DNA from 3 places in the Rhizobium sp. CNPSo 3670 genome. Region 1 is predicted to be linked to each of the others. Evidence: predicted binding sites of a transcription regulator. Region 1 holds the regulator's gene; each other region holds the start of a gene.
What was found. The regulator LexA, encoded in region 1, represses DNA repair genes until DNA is damaged. The targets are predictions, from matches to a motif close to TGTTCNNNNTGTGTTCNG.
Positions count from the first base shown of each region.

Region 1 (4,188 bases):
GCGAACGCATGTCGGAAACCAGCGTATTGTAACCGAAGGAGGCACCGCGCTCGCACAAGAGCACATTCGGATTGCCGCTGGCGTTGAGCTTCTTCAGAACGTTCTTCATATCCCAAGGGGCGAGGAACTGGCCCTTCTTGACATTGACGGCGCGGCCGGTCCTAGCGGCGGCGATCAGAAGGTCGGTCTGACGGCAGAGGAAGGCCGGGATCTGCAGGACATCAACCACCTTGGCCACCTCGGCGCATTGCTCGGCCGTATGGACGTCGGTTACGACGGGAAAGCCGAATTCCTTCTTGAGGTCGGCAAAGACCTCCATGCCCTTTTCCAGGCCGATGCCGCGTTCAGCCGAGAGCGAGGTACGGTTCGCCTTGTCGAAGGAGCTCTTGTAGACGAGGCCAATGCCGAGCTTGCCGCAAAGCTCCTTCAGCGTGCCGGCGACCATGAAGGCGTGATCCCGGCTCTCCATTTGGCATGGACCGGCGATCAGCGACAAGCGGCCAGTATTGGAAAAAGTGACCTGGCCTTCGCCTTCGCCGATCCTGACTTCGGAATTCGTGTCGGTGCTCATCGTGTTTCCTCGAAGGCGAAGAGCGCACCCTGCCCGGGCGTGGGCTTCACCAGAATGCGATTGTTCTTGCGTGTGAATGTGATCCCGTTAGCACCCAAATGCGCTTCTGTCACGGCAAGATCGATGACGGTGAAGAGGATTGCCCGCCCCCGCAGGCCGCGATCGGCTGATGAGACAGCGGTTTCGAAATAGGCCTCCAGCCCTTCCGGCGTCATCAAGCTGATCTTTGCATTCGATGCCGCGATATTCATGCCGAAACCGGTTTTCTCCACCGCCGCCTGCCCAATCGCGAGCCCGACGAAGGCGGCGAATGCCGCCGGGTCCGGTGCACAAAGTGCGATCTCGGCAATGCCGATCACGCCATTGGCGTGCGTCTCCAGCGCGGCGCGATCTGTAGGGAACGAATTGATGCGCTGGCAAGTAAAGAGAAAGAAATCGGGGGCGCGCAAATCAGCTGCAAAGGCCAGCTTAAAGCTGCCGACGCTCTCCGAACCGTCCGGCATCCGCATCGGCCGGCTGAACTGCAACATCTCACCGGCGCTCGCGCCGTTGCTGACGAAGCGCTTATGATCGAGGTCGGCATCCTCGCTGAGGAAGGCCAGCGCAGAAAGTCCCTCCTCGCCGCAGCGGAAACGGAAGGCGCGATTGCGGGCGATGAAGACGTTGCCCTGGCGGGCTGCTGCCTCGCTCTCGTCGACACTCGCCACGCCAAGCGGCTCCAGATAGGTCTTGTCGGCGAAAAAGACGCAGGCATTCTCCGTTCCGAAGGGATGGCCCCCATCGGCGGCGACGGTGAAACCGAGCTTGCCGAGCCTTTCACGCGCCAGATCGATATTGACCACGGGCAGCACGACATGATCCAGCGGGTGCGACCTGGCGGAACGCGCGTTCATGAATATCCCTCCTGAAACCGGCAAGAGATGTGCGACAGCATCTCCCTCAATGCAAGACATGTGCGCCAATCCAGCAAATGAAAATAAAAATCTCCGCGAGTTGACGTGAACTTTTACGGAAATTTAGCTACTTGCGGAACACATATGGAACATATAGTGTCCGTTCTGGATTTGTTTCAATCACGGGGTCTGACGTCGATGCTCACGCGCAAACAACAGGAGCTTCTCCTTTTCATCCATGAGCGCATGAAGGAATCCGGCGTTCCTCCCTCTTTCGACGAAATGAAGGATGCCCTGGATCTCGCCTCGAAATCCGGCATTCACCGCCTGATCACGGCGCTTGAGGAACGCGGCTTCATTCGCCGCCTACCGAACCGCGCCCGGGCGCTCGAGGTGATCAAGCTTCCGGAGGCCTATAACCCCAGTCTTCAGCGTCGCGGTTTTTCGCCGAGCGTCATCGAGGGCAGCCTCGGCAAGCCCCAGCCGGTCGCCGCCCCCGCTGCGCCAAAGCCGATCGCCGACAATGGCAATTCCGTCTCCGTGCCGGTCATGGGACGTATCGCCGCCGGCGTTCCGATCTCGGCGATCCAGAACAACACCCACGACATCGTCGTTCCCGCAGATATGCTCGGCTCCGGTGAGCACTATGCGCTGGAGGTCAAAGGCGATTCGATGATCGACGCCGGCATCTTCGACGGCGACACCGTGATCATTCGCAACGGCAGTACCGCCAGTCCCGGCGATATCGTCGTTGCCCTCGTCGATGACGAGGAAGCAACGCTGAAGCGTTTCCGCCGCAAGGGCGCCTCGATCGCGCTCGAGGCCGCCAACCCGGCTTATGAGACCCGCATCTTCGGGCCCGACCGCGTGAAGGTGCAGGGTAAGCTCGTCGGCCTCATCCGTCGCTATCACTGACGCCGGATGGGCTGGAATCGGTAAAACGATCATTGCGCCAATCATAGGCGCGATGGCGCATCCATGGTCGCGACAAAGCATCGAAGGCGGTGGTGACCTCCAGGGCGGCATCGGCGAAACGCAATTCGAGCGAGCCGGTCCTACGCAGCGTCTCGCCGGTGAAAAGCGTGCCACCTGAACGGCAGCGGTTGAAACGCAGACGGACCGACGTCACGACGATATCGGCCGTATCGCAGGCCGGGCCGAGATAGGCGGCATTGTCGATAACGGTGACGATATGGCCATTGCCAAGTCTTGATGTGCACCAAGCCTTCTTGACGCAGGAAAAACGGTTTGCTTCACCGCCTGCTGCGGCTACCCGCATCGCCGCACTCGCTTCGTTCTGCTGATCGCGGGAAAGCCCGACACGGCGGCCTTCTCCTTCCGGCGGGATGGCCGGACCATCCAGCATCGTCGGCGGATCATGTGTCGGCAGCACCAGCGCTCTCTGCCACTGGTCGAATATGAAATCCGGCGGGTTTTCACGGTTGGAAGCTATTGCCTCAGCCGCGACGACCGCAACCAGACTGCCATCCTCCGAAATCACCAGATCCGGCGGCCGGGGGACCGGCAGAAGCAGCACGATGAGCGTCGAGATGGCGATGATCGATGTGCCGACGTGGCGCAGCCGAGTTCGCAGTAGCGTCAGCAGCAGAAAGCCTGCCACCGCCACTGCGAAATACCAGCCGGGCAAGCGGCCGATGCCGATATCACCGCCCCAGCCGGACACCGTCTTGGCAACCGCAATCACCAGATCGAGGCCGAATCCGACGACCTTCCAGAGCGGAGCGTCCAGACCGAAAGGCATGAGCAACATCGCCAACAATCCGGCCGGCATGACGATGAAGGAGATAATCGGCATCGTCGCAAGGTTTGCCGGCAGGCCGTAAGCCGTCAGGCGATGAAAATGCTCGATCGAAAACAATGCGGTGGAAAAGCCGCCGATCAGCGAGGTCAGGAAGACGCCGCCGAAGAAACCGGCGACGGCAGCCACCGGCCTCATGATCGGCAGTTTCAGAAAAGCGTTTTCGCGGACACGCCTGTCCTTCCACAACTGATAGCCCGATACCAAGGCCAATGTGGCGGCAAAGGACATCTGAAAGCTCGGTCCCAATACTTCCGAAGGTGAAATGGCGATGATGATGAGCGCGGAGAGAACGACATTGCGCAGGCTGATCGACGGCCTGTCGAAGAAGACGGCAATCAGCATGATGGCCATCATGATAAAGGCGCGCTCGGCCGAAACCCCGAAACCGGAGATCAGGTAATAGGCGGTGACGGCGATGAGCGCGCCGGCAGCGGCGATCTTCTTTGTCGGATAGGCTTGGGCGACGCCGGGAAAGAGGCTGAGCAGCATCCGAAAGCCGACGAAGAAGATGCCGGCCGACAGCGCCATGTTGAGGCCCGAGATCGCGACGATATGGGCAAGGCCGGACTGGCGCAGCGCCTCCGTCGTCGCGTGCGATATGGCGCGCCGTTCATCCGTCACCAGGGCAGCGGCAAAGGCGCCGGTATCACCGGGCAGGATCGATCTTATGCGGTCGCCGATGCTGCTGCGCAGCTGGTAGAGCCATTCGAGCAGGGCGTCCGCCGTCGACCTGACCGCCTGCGGGCCTGCCTCCAAGTCGAGTTTCTCCGGCGCACCATAGAAGAAACCGTTGGCGCCGATGCCGTCGAAATAGGCACCGAAGGAGAAGTCGTTGAGCGCGGGAAGTGCGGGGCCCGCCGGCGGCGTCAGACGTGCCTTGCCGGTGATGATGTCGCCGATCT
Region 1 is NZ_JBXSOL010000011.1:40,418-44,605, reverse strand. Features, by position in the region: gene kdsA (3-deoxy-8-phosphooctulonate synthase) at 1-571, opposite strand, end outside; gene AC13QO_RS13530 (VOC family protein) at 568-1,464, opposite strand; gene lexA (transcriptional repressor LexA) at 1,663-2,379, shown strand; gene AC13QO_RS13520 (ComEC/Rec2 family competence protein) at 2,360-4,188, opposite strand, start outside.

Region 2 (4,188 bases), on a different contig from region 1:
CACCTGCTTCGGGATCTTCGCCGATATGGCCGCCGCGCGCCATGCGACGGCAGCTCTTCACGAGGCGCGGCCCGACTGGTATTTCCAGGCGACGGAAACGGTTTCGGGAGGCATGTGATGGCAGGTTTGGACGAAAAACGGCCCTTCATCGCCGTCGGCATAGCCGTCCTCACCGTCTCGGATACGCGCACGCCGGAGACGGACAAGTCCGGCGATACGCTGGCGGTGCGGATCGCCGAGGCCGGCCACAGGCTGGTCGAGCGGGCGATCGTGCCCGATGACCGGGAGAAAATCGCCGCTCAGGTCAAAGCCTGGACCGAGCGGGATGAGATCGATGTCGTTATCACCACGGGCGGCACCGGCTTTACCGGCCGAGACGTGACGCCCGAGGCGCTGGAGCCGCTGTTCGAAAAGCGCATGGATGGCTTTTCCGCTGTCTTCCACCGTATCTCCTATGACAAGATCGGCACGGCGACCATCCAGTCGCGCGCCACCGCGGGCGTTGCCAACTCCACCTTCATCTTCGCCCTGCCCGGCTCGCCCGGTGCCTGCCGGGACGCCTGGGACGGCATATTGAAAGCACAGCTCGACTATCGCAGCGTGCCTTGCAATTTCGTCGAGATCATGCCGCGCCTCGACGAGCATCTGAAACGCGGCGCAAAGAAATAGACTGGCGCTGCCGTTACAATGCCGCGGTCGCGCCGTCGAAAACCCGATTTAGACTTTCGAGGCCGACGCGCTGGCCTTTGTTATGTGGCAATGCCCGGCAGAGCCGGCATCGAATCCCAGCTATCACCGGACAGCAGAATGCAACTTATGCCGTGGACATCCGTGACGACGAGCGTCCAGGTGCCGCTTTTGGCGGCATAGACCTCGAGAACGGCGTTCTGGTTGACCAGGCCGACGGCGGTAAGCTTCTCACCGAAGTTCCTGTCGAGGAAACTGACGACGTCGGATCGGCCTGCGCAACTGAGCATCGTCTGCGATGCTGCCAAATGCGGATGCGCGATCACCAATGTCGGCAATATGACGGCCAGCAGGCCGAAGATCCTACCGCGTACGCCGCAGATCCTACCGCGCATGCGGTAAATCCTACCGCTTGGCATGACGCACCTCCTTTCGCCGGAAACCCGGCAGAAGAGGAGATTTTTCGCCGACCTGTTCTGCCGTTCACCGGCATTCCACGGCACCCGTTGCGAAGCGCGGCGCTTCCGGCGGCGCCATAGGTGAATTATAACGCGAAATCCGACCGGGCGCCATCTTTGCGCCATGGCGGGAGTAATCACCAAAGCGCGCTTGCGACGAGACCAGCCATCCGGCTGCCGCCACTTTCCCGCTTGCGGGCGAAGGGGATATGCCGCGCCGGATTCCTCCATCTCGACGTTGCACTGGGCACGTCCCCTCGCCCCGCTTTTGCGGGGAGAGGGTTAGGTGAGGGACAATCTCTCAGACAGGCTCGATGTAGCGATGGGCATTCTACCGCGTGGCACGCGCCACCCAGGAAGGAATCAATTCACTTGCAAGCTTGCGCGGCTTCTGGCCCTTGGCGAAGTCGCCAACAGGCATCCCGCTTCTGGCGGCGGCGAGCGCCAGGTTCTTCGGCATCAACAAGCCAAGCTCCAGCGGCGGTCGACCGCGGGCAACGCGCTGGAAGAACGGGCGTCGATAGCCGCGCGACGCGGCAAAGCGCGCTGGTGTCTTATTCAGCGCCACATATTCGGCGATCTCATCGATCCAGCCGGCCTGCGGCCTGGCGCCCGGCTCGATAAAGAGCAGCCATTCGCCTCGGGCGGAGCGCACGATGTCCTTGATATCCCACTGTGAATGGAAACGGCAGCCAGCGGCGTCGGCGACCCGCGAGGTTCCGTCGCGCGAGCCGTGATCAAGCACGATCACATCGCTGACGAGTCCTTCCACCGCGCCTGCCACCAATACCGATAAGGTCTGCGCCAGTTCGGATTCCTGATCCTGGCATTCGAGAACAACCGTCAACATCGATTATTCATAATGCGCCGCACAATTTTTTGCCAGCACCGTTTTGCGTATTTTGTTCTTGCATTGTTCTCATTTTACCGATAGGAATTTAATCATCACAAACGGGCGGAGACAACGGCTTTCCGCTGCGGGAGAATCCGATGAGAGAGCAGTCCCTGGCAGGGCAGGCCGCATTCGCGCCTGCCAATACGGCAGATATTGCCGATGCGATGATCGTGTCCTCCGGTCTTCGGGTCGAGGTTGACCGGCGGCGCGGGCGTGGAGCAGGACTGAACCCAACAGGCCGCTTCGAAGCGCTGCAGCGGGAGACCTTCGACGACGGTTGGCAGACGCTGGAAGAACTGCCACCGTTCAAGACCGTGGTTCAGATCGAAAAGCCGCGCACGGCGATTACACGCAATGAATCGCCGGACCTTTCCTTCGACCGCTCGATCAATCCCTATCGCGGCTGCGAGCACGGCTGCATCTATTGTTTCGCCCGCCCGACGCACGCCTATATGGGGCTTTCGGCGGGGCTCGATTTCGAGACGAAGCTCTTCGCCAAGCCCGATGCGGCGAAGCTCTTGGAGCGGGAGCTCGCCAAGCCGGGGTACAAGGTGAGGGTGATCGCGATCGGCACAAATACCGACCCCTATCAACCGATCGAGAAGGAGTGGCGCATCATGCGCGGCATCCTCGAGGTGCTGAACAAGGCGAACCATCCGGTGTCGATCGTCACCAAGTCGGCGATGATCCTGCGCGATCTCGACATTCTGCAGGAGATGGCCGGCAAAAACCTGGTGCGCGTCGGCATCTCGGTCACCACGCTCGACCGCAAGCTTGCCCGGGCGATGGAACCGCGCGCCGCCACGCCGCCGCGACGGCTGGAGACCATTCATGCGCTCTCTGAGGCAGGGATCCAGACTGCCGTCATGGCCGCGCCGCTGATCCCGGCGCTGAACGATCACGAATTGGAACGCATTCTGGAATCGGCGAAGGCTGCCGGCGCAACCGAGGCGAGTTATGTCATCCTCAGGCTGCCGCTTGAAGTCAGCCCGCTCTTTCGCGACTGGTTGCTGCAGCACTATCCCGATCGTTACCGGCACGTGATGTCGCTGGTGCGCTCGATGCGCGGCGGCAAGGATTACGACGCAGATTTCGGCAAGCGCATGAAGGGCGCCGGCCCCTATGCCTGGCAGATCGCCCGGCGCTTCGAAATGGCGGCGAGACGCTTCGAGCTGACACGCCGCAGCGTGCCGTTGCGCGACGATCTGTTCGTGCCACCGGATGGCAGCGGCGTACAGCTGTCGCTGCTCTGATTTTTTAAGGTTGCGCATCGGCTGCTCAGAAAATCCGCCCTGTTTTCGAGCCCCGAGCGCAATTTCCGCGGATGGCCCTGACCGCCTCCATCCGCAGGACCGTCCCCGGCCGCCGCCCTGATCCGGGGACTTGCGGGAAATCGGGTTGGCGTGCGAGGTTCAGCCGCATGAAACGTCGCACGCCACCCGATTCTCCCCTGCTTTTCGACACGGTCCCTCTCGTGCCGGATTTCAAGCTTGAGCTCAAAGCCCGCAAGGCCGGCCACTGGCCGGTCGCCGGCGCCGACGAGGCAGGCCGCGGGCCGCTGGCGGGGCCCGTGGTGGCCGCTGCGGTCATCCTCGATCCGAAGCGCATCCCTGAAGGCCTCAACGATTCCAAGCAGCTCTCGGCCCAGCGGCGCGAAGAACTCTTCGCGCAGATCCTGGCGACGGCGACGGTTTCCATCGCCTCCTCCAGCTCGACCCGGATCGACGAAACGGACATACGCAAGGCAAGCCTTGACGCGATGCGCCGCGCCATCTGCAGCCTCGCCATTCCCGCAAGCTACGTCCTGACAGATGGGCTTGATGTGCCGCCCGGCCTCGATTGCCCAGGACAGGCCGTGGTCAAGGGTGACGCCCGCTCGGTTTCCATCGCCGCCGCCTCTATCGTCGCCAAGGTGACGCGCGATCGGATGATGGCGCGGGCGCATCATGTATTTCCCGATTACGGTTTTGCGGCCCACGCCGGCTATGGCACGGCGCAGCACCGCGCCGGCATTGAACAGCACGGCCCCTGCTCCCTGCACCGAATGAGCTTTCGGCCACTGCGGAAGGACGGCGACGAGCCTGAGATGGACGAACTGCTCTCGGAATAGTCGCCGAAAAAAGATCGGCATATTCCGCCTTTAGAGGG
Region 2 is NZ_JBXSOL010000021.1:95,156-99,343, reverse strand. Features, by position in the region: gene AC13QO_RS21350 (4-(cytidine 5'-diphospho)-2-C-methyl-D-erythritol kinase) at 1-118, shown strand, start outside; gene moaB (molybdenum cofactor biosynthesis protein B) at 118-669, shown strand; gene AC13QO_RS21340 (hypothetical protein) at 750-1,082, opposite strand; gene AC13QO_RS21335 (glycosyltransferase family protein) at 1,477-1,995, opposite strand; gene AC13QO_RS21330 (PA0069 family radical SAM protein) at 2,136-3,293, shown strand; gene rnhB (ribonuclease HII) at 3,461-4,150, shown strand.
Region 2: a site for LexA is predicted at 2,049-2,066, ahead of AC13QO_RS21330 (PA0069 family radical SAM protein). Genes of this name have one in related genera too.

Region 3 (4,188 bases), on a different contig from region 1:
GCACCTCGTCGTCCGAGGCCGCACTGCCAGGGCTGATGAACAAGATGGAAAAGGCCGGCTGCAAGCGCTCGGTCGTCGGCCTCGTCATCCCGACAGGCTATTCCTTCAATCTCGACGGCACCAATATCTACATGACGCTGGCCGCCCTCTTCATTGCCCAGGCAACCGGCATCCAGCTCTCCTGGGGTGATCAGATCCTGCTGCTGCTCGTGGCGATGCTGAGCTCGAAGGGGGCTGCTGGAATCACCGGCGCCGGCTTCATCACGCTTGCCGCGACGCTCTCCGTCGTGCCCTCCGTGCCGGTCGCCGGCATGGCGCTTATCCTCGGCATCGACCGCTTCATGTCGGAATGTCGGGCGCTGACCAACCTCGTCGGCAATGCGGTCGCGACGATCGTCGTGGCACGCTGGGAAAAGGAACTGGATACCGCGCAGCTCGCCGCAGCTCTCGGCGGCCAGACGGAAGAGGCGGCACCGGCCGGCGGACTTCAGCCCGCCGAATAGACCAGCCGATCGTTGGTAATCCTTGCAGCGGCCCGTTCCACAACGGGCCGTTCGCGTATCGAGAATTTCGTTCTCTCGTCGTCATTCCCGGCCATTGTGCAGTCTTGTGCCCAGGATCTGCTACCGACCCGAGGCAGATGCTCCGGACAACCGGGGGACAAGCCCGAGCATGACGAAGGAGGGTCGGCGGACTTTCTTCAGCCGCCCCAGGCCCGTTATCCAACGAGCCCGGTTTCGTTCTGCTCAGCCACGATTGTCGCCGAGAAGGCGATCATAGACGGCGCCGATCGCGTTTGCTTCCTTCTCCAGCGCGAAATTCGCCCGGACATGACGCAGCGCATTCTCGCCATGCGCGATCGCCAGCGCCGGATCCGCGATATAGGGGGCGATGGCCCGGGTCAGCGCCTCACCATCGCCGGCGGCCACCACCGCGCCGGTCTCGCCTTCGGCGATGAGTTCGGCATAGGCGCCGGCGTCCGATGCCACCACCGCGGTCCGCGAGGCCATGGCTTCGAGCGGCGTCAGACCGAAGCCCTCATTGCGGGAAGGGGCTACATAAAGCGTCAAACGGCGATACCAGATTTTGATATCGGGCACTTCACCGAGGAAAAGGATACGGTCGGCGAGGCCCGCGGCGGCGACATCGGCCTTGAGCTTTTCGCCGAAGGCGGTGTGCTCCGCCGTCACGCGGCCGGAGACGACGGCCGTCCATTCGGGGTGCTGCGGCAAGAGTTCGATCATCGCTTGGACGAAGAGATCGGTGCCCTTCTGATGACGCACGCGGCCGAAGCAGCCGACGAGATAGCGTCCGCGCAGCCCGGTGGCGCCAATGCCATCGTCGGCCGTTTCCGGCGGGTGGAACAAGGAAAGGTCGACGCCGTGCTGGATGACCGTGTGAGGCACCTCGAGATAGGAGCCGGAACGGTCGCTGGTCGCGATTACCGCATCCATGCGGCGGATCAGCCATTTCGTATAGGCGGTGTGACGGCGTTGCGCGGCCGAGGTGAAGAGCAGCTTCAGCGGCATGCGCAGGACATGGCAAAGCAGGATGCCGACGGCCATCTCATTGTTGCGGCGGGCGTGCCAGACGCGGTGACGGCGCCGGGCCGGCGGGCGCCAGAGCCCGAAAAGCTGCGCCCAACTCAGTTTTGGCAGGGCCTCCGGCAGGCCCGGCCCGAGCGTTGCTATGCGCATGCCAAGCCGGATCTGACATGGGATGAGCTGGACGATGGTCGAGGTGACGCCGGAGAGCCGGCGCTTGAAGTTGGGCGCGATGATCTCGACGTCACGAATGTCCGGCAAGGATGGATCTCATGTCTGGCGGGCGATCAGCCCCAGGAAACCTGGAGGATTTCGTAGGCCTTGGAGCCACCGGGCGCGTTGACCTCGATGGAATCGCCGACTTCCTTGCCGATCAGCGCACGGGCGATCGGGGAGGAGATGGAGATGCGGCCGGCCTTGACGTCGGCTTCCTGGTCGCCGACGATCTGGTAGGTCTTTTCTTCCTCGGTGTCCTCGTCGACGAGCTTCACCCTGGCGCCGAACTTGATCTTGTCGCCCGACATCTTGGTGAGATCGATAACTTCGGCGCGCGCCGTTAGGTCTTCCAGCTCGGTGATGCGGCCCTCGTTGTGGCTCTGGGCTTCCTTGGCGGCGTGGTATTCGGCATTTTCGGAAAGGTCGCCATGGGCACGGGCTTCGGCGATCGCCTCGATGATTCGGGGACGCTCTTCCTGCTGACGCCAGCGCAGCTCTTCCTGCAGCTTGACGAAACCACCCTGTGTCATCGGTACCTTATCAACCATTTTTCTGTCCTTCACTCCTTGCGGCCGCCCGTCTTGCGTCAGCACAGTCAGGCACACACAAAAGAAAACAGGTCCCGAAGGGGAGCTTCGGAACCGTGCCACAATCATAGTTGCATGCTTATAGCAGATCGCCACGGCTGATTTCCAGAAAATTCGCATAAATGAAACGCAACCCGCTGGTACGTCAGGTGATGTGCGCCAAAACGGGGCAGAAGCGGGGACGTCGGGATTGACTTTGCAGCCAAGAACATATAGTGAACGTTCTAATGAAGAAGTCGCTAACCGAACGTTTGGCCATCCTTTCAGACGCCGCGAAATACGATGCTTCCTGTGCTTCCAGCGGCACGGTGAAACGCGATTCGAGCAGAAGCGGCGGACTGGGTTCGACCGAGGGATCCGGCATCTGCCATGCCTATGCTCCGGATGGGCGGTGCATTTCGCTTCTGAAGATCCTGCTCACCAATTTCTGCATCTATGACTGCGCCTATTGCGTCAATCGCTCCTCCAGCAATGTCGAGCGGGCACGCTTCACGGCGGAGGAAGTCGTCTGGCTGACGCTGGAATTCTACCGCCGCAACTATATCGAAGGCCTCTTCCTTTCCTCCGGCATCATCCGCTCTTCCGATTATACGATGGAGGAGATGGTCCGCATCGTCCGCGAACTGCGGGTGACGCATAGTTTCCGGGGCTACATCCATCTCAAGGCGATCCCCGAGGCGTCGCCGCATCTGATCGAGGAGGCGGGGCTTCATGCCGACAGGCTGTCGCTCAATATCGAGCTGCCGACCGATAGCGGGATTACCCGTTTCGCACCGGAGAAGAAGCCTGCCAGTATCAGGCGATCGATGGGGGACCTCCGGCTCAAGATCGAGGCGGCCAGTGAGCCGACATTAAAGACGAGGAAACGACAGCGTTTCGTCCCGGCCGGCCAGAGCACGCAGATGATCGTGGGCGCGGACGGGGCCAATGACGCCACTATCCTTGCGAGCAGCGGCCGGCTTTACAGCAGCTATGGCCTGAAGCGCGTCTATTACTCCGCCTTCAGCCCCATCCCCGACGCTTCGAAAAACCTGCCGCTGATCAAACCGCCGCTGATGCGAGAACACCGGCTCTACCAAGCGGACTGGCTGTATCGGTTCTACGGTTTCGGCATCGAGGAAATCACCGCAAGCCAGGCGGACGGCATGCTTGATCTCAATCTCGATCCAAAGCTTGCCTGGGCCCTTGCCAACCGGGGCGAGTTTCCGGTCGACATCAACAAGTCTGAGCGTGAGCGACTGCTGCGTGTGCCGGGCCTCGGCACCAAAACTGTGAAGGCGATCGTTTCGGCGCGCCGTTTTCGTCGCCTGCGGCTCGACGATCTCTCGCGGCTCGGCGTCTCGGTCAAGAAAGTTCAGGCCTTCATCTCAGCGGAAGGCTGGTCGCCCCGACGGCTGATCGACCGCCCGGACCTGCGCGCCATGTTTGAGCCGCAGCCTGAACAATTGTCGTTGCTGTGATGCGCAGGGTCATGCTTGCGGGACGCGGAGATTTAGGCGAATGGCGGGATGCCGCGCGCGCCCTGGCAGCCGCCGGCATATTGCCCGAGGAGATCGACTGGCGCGAAAAAAGCACTGAGGCCGATCTTTCGTTTCAACGCGATGCCATGCCGCCGGAGCCTGCGACATCACGCAAGCCAATGACGGTGCCGCCCGCTTTCATCGAGCTTGCGGAGACGGTTCTCTGCCATTCCGATCCGGCGCGATTTTCCCTGCTTTACCGTCTGCTCTGGCGGCTGCAATTGGACCGGCGACTGCTTGAAGTGGCTTCCGATGAGGATGTCGTGCGGGCCAGGCTGATGGCGAAGAATGTTCGGCGTGACGCGCACAAGATGACAGCCT
Region 3 is NZ_JBXSOL010000032.1:26,084-30,271, reverse strand. Features, by position in the region: gene AC13QO_RS25140 (dicarboxylate/amino acid:cation symporter) at 1-503, shown strand, start outside; gene AC13QO_RS25135 (glycosyltransferase family 4 protein) at 747-1,805, opposite strand; gene greA (transcription elongation factor GreA) at 1,832-2,308, opposite strand; gene AC13QO_RS25125 (putative DNA modification/repair radical SAM protein) at 2,575-3,807, shown strand; gene AC13QO_RS25120 (UdgX family uracil-DNA binding protein) at 3,807-4,188, shown strand, end outside.
Region 3: a site for LexA is predicted at 2,552-2,569, ahead of AC13QO_RS25125 (putative DNA modification/repair radical SAM protein). Genes of this name have one in related genera too.